Regions from separate parts of the Mycobacterium sp. IDUB_19 genome, predicted to be linked through region 1. Evidence: predicted binding sites of a transcription regulator. Region 1 holds the regulator's gene; the other holds the start of a gene.

What was found. Region 1 encodes LexA, which represses DNA repair genes until DNA is damaged. Its sites were predicted from a motif close to CGAACANNTGTTCG; they were not measured.
Region 2: the regulator LexA is predicted to act here: its motif matches at 1,504-1,517, upstream of cofD (2-phospho-L-lactate transferase).

Annotation. Positions count from the first base shown of each region.
Region 1 is NZ_JBVAXR010000003.1:196,420-199,749, forward strand. It holds gene ACZY0B_RS04695 (LGFP repeat-containing protein) at 1-713, shown strand, start outside; gene lexA (transcriptional repressor LexA) at 732-1,433, opposite strand; gene ACZY0B_RS04705 (LysM peptidoglycan-binding domain-containing protein) at 1,748-2,242, shown strand; gene nrdR (transcriptional regulator NrdR) at 2,400-2,864, shown strand; gene ACZY0B_RS04715 (peroxynitrite isomerase) at 2,870-3,330, shown strand, end outside.
Region 2 is NZ_JBVAXR010000038.1:8,353-11,682, reverse strand. It holds gene ACZY0B_RS22560 (DUF3499 domain-containing protein) at 1-446, opposite strand, end outside; gene ACZY0B_RS22555 (metallopeptidase family protein) at 620-1,042, shown strand; gene ACZY0B_RS22550 (WhiB family transcriptional regulator) at 1,059-1,403, opposite strand; gene cofD (2-phospho-L-lactate transferase) at 1,750-2,751, shown strand; gene ACZY0B_RS22540 (coenzyme F420-0:L-glutamate ligase) at 2,748-3,330, shown strand, end outside.

The DNA.
Region 1 (3,330 bases):
CGGCGGACGATCTCGCCGAGGCCGGCTATGGCGATGAGGTTCCCGAAACCGCCTACCCGGACGCTGTCGAGGTGCCGGAGCGCGCTGATCCGGACGCTGAATACACCGATGCCGGCGTCCCGGAAGCCGCCTACCCAGACGCCGCCGAGGAAGACGTCGCGTATGCGGAGGCCGGCTATCCGGGGGTCGACGATGACCAGGCGGCCTATCCCGACATGGCCGTGCCGCACACCCCGCCGGACGCCCACCCCGACGCCTCCTATGCCGACGACGCTTTTGCCGACGACGCGTATGCCGACGACGCGGCGGAGTCCGCGTATCCCGATGTCGCCGTGCCGCACACGCCGCCGGATCTTGCCGGCGCGGGCGGCTCCGCGTCCGGCGCTGCCTCCGCCGCCGGCCTGGCCGCCGTGGTCGGCGCAGCAGCCGACGCCGCGCCGAGAGGCGGACGGCACGCAGCCGCGGATGCCGACGACGAGTCTGATTTCGAACCGACAGCCGCCCTCGCGGCACTAAGCCCGGCCGGGCGTCCGACGATCCACCTGCCGCTGGATGACCCGTATCAGATACCCGACGGTTATCCGATCAAGGCGAGCGCTCGCTTCGGCCTGTACTACACCCCGGACAGCGACCTCTACCACGACACGCTCGCCGAAGTCTTCCTGTCCAGTGAGGAAGCCGCGCTGGTCAACGGCTTCATCAAGGCCGACTAGACGCCGGACCTCGCGGCGCTAGACCTTGCGGATCACCGTGACGACCTTGCCGAGCACGGTCGCCTCATTGCCGGGGATGGGATCGAACGCCGGGTTGTGCGGCATCAGCCACACCTGACCACCCGCGCGCTTGAACGTCTTGACGGTGGCCTCACCGTCGAGCATGGCGGCGACGATGTCGCCGTTGTCGGCGACGTTTTGCTGCCGCACCACGACCCAGTCGCCGTCGCAGATCGCGGCTTCGACCATCGAGTCGCCGACCACTTTGAGCAGAAAGAGCGTGCCCTCGCCGACCAACTCGCGGGGGAGCGGGAAGACGTCCTCGACGGCTTCTTCGGCCAGGATCGGTCCACCGGCCGCGATGCGCCCGAGCACGGGGACGTAGGTGGGTTCCGGCAACGCGTCGGAGCCGGCGACCTCGGTGACCGCAGCGGCCGTCGCGATGTCGTCGGCACTGCGGACATCGACGGCCCGGGGGCGGTTGGGGTCGCGGCGCAGAAACCCTTTGCGCTCGAGGGTGCGCAATTGGTGAGCCACCGAGGACGTCGATGTCAGGCCGACGGCATCGCCGATCTCCCTGATGCTCGGCGGATATCCGCGGGTGGTCACCGATTCCCGGATGACGTTCAGGATGGTGCGTTGCCGCTGGGTAAGCGATGAATCCACGGAATGCAACCGGCCTTCGGGGCCGGCGGCTGAGGTGTTGTTGCTGTCGCTCATGGCACTGAATGTAGCCCCCTTGAAGCCGCGAATCAAACATGTGTTCGACTAGCGTGTCGCAATCCGGCGGACTTGGGCCTAAAGGCCCCAGGACTGGCCCCAAAGTCCCTAGGACTGGCGAATCACAAGTGTGTAACTTTCGAGAAGATCGGGTATTCGCGCGACATGACGGTACTAGCAACCCAGCAGTCCTGTCGGTGGCGTGGTCTAGCGTTTTGCTCGTGCGACACGCTTCGCTCAAATGTTCGGATTTCGAACACACGAGCGATACTGTCGAACACACGAGCGAGGATTAGTTGACCGGAGGAACGCACATGACGCTCATGCACACAGTCTCACCGCGGACCAGCAACGTGCGGCGCCCCAGCGATGGGTTCCTCGCGCGGCCTCGCTACGACCAGCAACGCGCGCAGCGGGCGCGCCGGTCCGTGCAGTCGCGGCCGGTCGGCGCCCCGATGCGCTACCGCGGTACCGGCGTAGCGATGTCGGCCGCGCCGCATCGCCGGCGTCCGGCCACGCTGGGGACGACGTTGGGCCTGGCCCTGATGGCCGGGATCATCACGCTCTGGCTGGGCCTGGTCGCGAATCTCGGTCAGCTCGCCAACGGGGACTCCGCCGCCGCGGCCGCTCCCGTACCGGACAGGCTGTCCGTCGTGCAGGTCGAGCCGGGCGAATCCCTCCAGGACGTCGCACACCGGGTGGCGCCCGAAGCGCCGGCCCGCCAGGTCGCCGACCGTATCCGCGAACTCAACAACCTGAACTCGCCGTCACTGGCCGCCGGCCAGACCCTGATCGCGCCGGTCGGCTGACGGCGCCGCGGCGTAGTTCCGAAAACCGCTCTACGCCAACGCTGCTCAGTTCTCGCGCTGGTATCAGCGCACGTGTCGCGGCTACATTAGCCCGGCGGGGAGCGCGCGGGTACGCTCGGAGTGTTCTGCGAGATGCCGGCACAGCGAAGGAGCGGTCATGCATTGTCCGTTCTGCCGACATCCCGATTCCCGGGTAATTGACTCGCGGGAAACCGATGAAGGCCAAGCCATTCGGCGCCGCCGGTCGTGCCCGGAGTGCGGGCGACGTTTCACCACGGTAGAAACCGCGGTGCTGGCCGTGGTCAAGCGCAGCGGAGTCACCGAGCCGTTCAGTCGCGAAAAGGTCGTCAAAGGGGTGCGCCGCGCGTGCCAGGGCCGTCAGGTGGACGAGGACGCGCTGAATCTGTTGGCCCAGCAGGTGGAAGACACCGTGCGTGCCGCCGGCTCGCCGGAGATTCCCAGTCACGAGGTGGGCCTGGCGATCCTCGGGCCGCTGCGTGACCTGGACGAGGTGGCGTACCTGCGCTTCGCGTCGGTATACCGGTCGTTTTCCTCGGCCGACGATTTCGAACGCGAGATCGCGGCGCTTCGCAAGCATCGCAAAGTAGCGACACCGAGCTGACCCGTATGCCTGGCGACTTGCATCCCGACCTCGAGGCGCTCGCGCCGCTGCTCGGCACCTGGGCCGGTCGTGGTGCGGGGGAATATCCGACAATCCAGCCCTTCGAGTATCTCGAAGAAGTTGTGTTTTCCCATGTGGGCAAGCCGTTCCTGGCCTATACGCAGAAGACCAAAGCGGTAGCCGACGGCAAACCGCTGCACGCCGAGACCGGTTACCTTCGGGTGCCGGAAGCCGGCCACGTCGAGCTGGTTCTGGCACACCCCAGCGGCGTCACCGAAATCGAGGTCGGCTCCTTTTCCGTGACCGGCGATGTCATTGACATCGAGCTGGCCACCACGTCGGTCGGATTGACGCCGACCGCCAAAGAGGTTTCCGCGCTTGGTCGTTCAATCCGCGTCGACGGTGACCAGCTTTCGTACTCGGTGCAGATGGGGGCGGTCGGGCAGCCCCTGCAGCATCATCTCGC
Region 2 (3,330 bases), on a different contig from region 1:
TCGGGCAACACCCGCAGATGTCCACGGCGGCGTCCGGAGCGTTTCTCGGACGGCGCGAGCAGACTGCTGCTGGGCGCGGTGGCCTGGACCCCGGCATGGTGCAGATGCTGGTCCGAAAAGCCGTTCAACGGCATGCCGGTTCCGCCCCCGTACGAGACCGCCGCCTCGCCCGGACTGCCTTCGCGCACGGCGTCGGCAAGGGCGACCAGGTCGTCTTCATCGGGATTGGTGGGCTCCGAATTGAGGGGCCCGGCGTGGCGCACGAGCTCCCATCCTCGGGGCGCCGTGATCCGGCCGGCGTGGCCGACGCACAAATCCCACGAATGCGGTTCGCGCGCGGTCGCGAGTGGTCCTACGACTGCCGTTGAGTCCGAGTAGACGAACGTCAAGGTCGCCACGGCGTAATGCGGGCACCCGGGCCGGCAGCAGCGACGGGGAACGTTCACGTCGGAAAGGCTATCGTGCGGAAACGCCGCCGAAGCGCCGGACACGCGCATCCGTTCGACGCACGATGTTCAACCGTTACCATCGGCGCGTGGGTGATTGGCGCAGTTTCCCGCGGAACGGGCGGCCGTCGGACCGAACGCCTGGGCACCGGGCAACTCGACGGGGGCGCGATATGCGCGGACCTTTGCTGCCGCCGACGGTGCCCGGATGGCGCAGCCGGGCCGAGCGATTCGACATGGCGGTGCTGGAAGCCTACGAACCCATCGAGCGGCGCTGGCAATCGCGAGTGGCCGAACTCGACGTGGCAGTCGACGAAATTCCCCGCATCGCTGCCAAGGATCCCGACAGCGTGCAGTGGCCCCCCGAGGTCGTCGCCGACGGACCGATCGCACTGGCCCGCTTGATCCCAGCCGGGGTGGACGTCCGAGGCAATTCGACACGCGCGCGAATTGTGTTGTTTCGCAAGCCCATCGAACGGCGCGCCAAAGACACCGTCGAACTTGGCGAATTACTGCACGAGATTCTGGTGGCTCAGGTGGCCATTTATCTCGACGTTGAACCCACGGTCATCGACCCGACGATCGAAGACGAATAACTGGACAGGGTTCTTCTCAGATGATGCCGCGCTTGAGGCGGCGGCGCTCACGCTCGGAGAGGCCACCCCAGATACCGAAGCGCTCGTCATGCGCCAGGGCGTACTCCAGGCATTCATGACGCACTTCGCAACCCAGGCAGATCTTCTTCGCCTCGCGGGTCGATCCGCCCTTCTCCGGGAAGAAAGCCTCGGGGTCGGTCTGCGCGCACAGCGCGCGGTCCTGCCACTGGTCCGGAGTGAGTTCGGGTTCCGGCAACGGCTCGGGCTCGAATGCGACTGGCGCATCGGGAACCACGGTCAAGTGCGGCCGGATGATCGGTGCCGACGAGGAGCTGATCGCGGCGTGCTCAGTGCTTGGCATGATGCCCCACAGGTGCTCGTAAGACATGCGTCGTACGCCTCCTCAGCTTCTTGTTTGAGAGAGTGGTTTGTTTCCCGCTGTTCTGATGTAACAGACAATTCGAACAAGTGATCGAATCTCGGTCTGCGACACCGGAACCGGCCGGCCAACCGGGAAATGACACTGATGTGATTAGACACGGGTTAATCTGCCGGGTCAAGCGTTTCGGCGCATTTCCATACCATCTCGTGATCAAATTCCGGCGTTTCTGTTATTTCGCCCCTTCGGCGTGTCCATCACAACCGCTCCCAACTGTTGGTTGTGGTCGTCGATTTCGGACCATCGCGGGCCGGTACTGTCGTGCGATGTGAAGGTCACCGTTCTGGTCGGCGGGGTCGGCGGCGCCCGGTTCCTGCTGGGTGTTCAACAGTTACTCGGGCTGGGTCGGTTCAGCACCGAGGGGCCACGCGACACTTCAGGCGAGGCCCACGAGCTGACTGCCGTCGTCAACATTGGCGACGATGCCTGGATCCATGGGGTCCGGGTTTGTCCGGATTTGGACACCTGCATGTATACCTTAGGTGGAGGCGTCGACCCCGATCGGGGATGGGGCCACCGCGACGAAACCTGGCACGCCAAAGAGGAATTGGCGCGTTACGGTATGCAGCCGGATTGGTTCCAACTGGGTGACCGCGATCTTGGCACGCATCTCGTACGCACCCAGATGCTGGGCGCCGGCTACCCGCTGTCGCAGATCACCACGGCCCTGTGCGACCGCTGGCAACCGGGCGCGCGGTTGGTGCCGGCCAGTGACGACCGTTGCGAAACACACGTAGTGATCACCGATCCCGCCGACGACAGCCGGCGCGCGATCCACTTCCAGGAATGGTGGGTGCGCTACCGGGCCAACGTGACCACCCACAGCTTCGCGTTCGTCGGCGCTGAAACGGCCAGCGCCACAACTGAAGCGGTGCAGGCCATCGGCGAGGCCGACATCATCTTGCTGGCGCCGTCCAATCCGGTGGTGAGCGTCGGCGCGATTCTGGCCGTCCCCGGCATTCGCGGCGCGCTGCGGGCGGCGTCCGCGCCGGTCGTCGGCTACTCGCCGATCATCGGTGGAAAGCCATTGCGCGGCATGGCGGATGCCTGCCTCGAGGTGATAGGGGTCGAGTCCACTGCCGAAGCGGTCGGTAGGTATTACGGGGCGCGCGCAACCACCGGGATATTGGATTGCTGGCTGGTGCACGAGAGCGACCACGCGGAAATCGAAGGCGTCGCGGTGCGCTCGGTGCCGCTGCTGATGAGCGACCCGAAGGCGACGGCCGAAATGGTGCGGGCCGGACTGGACGTTGCGGGCGTGGTGCCGTGACCCGCTCTCCGAAAGAGCATGGCACCGCCGCGGCGATCGAGATCCTGCCCGTCGCCGGGCTTCCCGAATTCCGCCCCGGCGACGATCTCGGTGCCGCGGTGGCCGCCGCCGCGCCATGGCTGCGAGACAACGATGTCGTGGTGGTCACCAGCAAAGTGGTGTCCAAATGCGAGGGTCGGCTGGTCACCGCACCCGAGGATCCCGAGGAGCGCGATGAGCTTCGGCGCAAGCTGGTCGACGACGAGGCGGTGCGGGTGCTGGCCCGCAAGGGCCGGACGCTGATCACCGAGAACCGGCTCGGGCTGGTCCAGGCCGCTGCCGGTGTCGACGGATCCAATGTCGGCCGAACCGAACTCGCGCTGCTGCCGGTCGACCCCGACGGCAGTGCCGCGGCGCTGCGGTCCGCACTGCGCGAGAAGCTCGGCGTCGCCGTCGCGGTGGTGATCACCGACACCATGGGCCGGGCCTGGCGCAATGGTCAGATCGACGCCGCGGTCGGTGCATCGGGTATGGCTGTGCTGCATGGCTATTCGGGTGCGGTCGACGAGCACGGCAACGAGTTGGTGGTCACCGAGATCG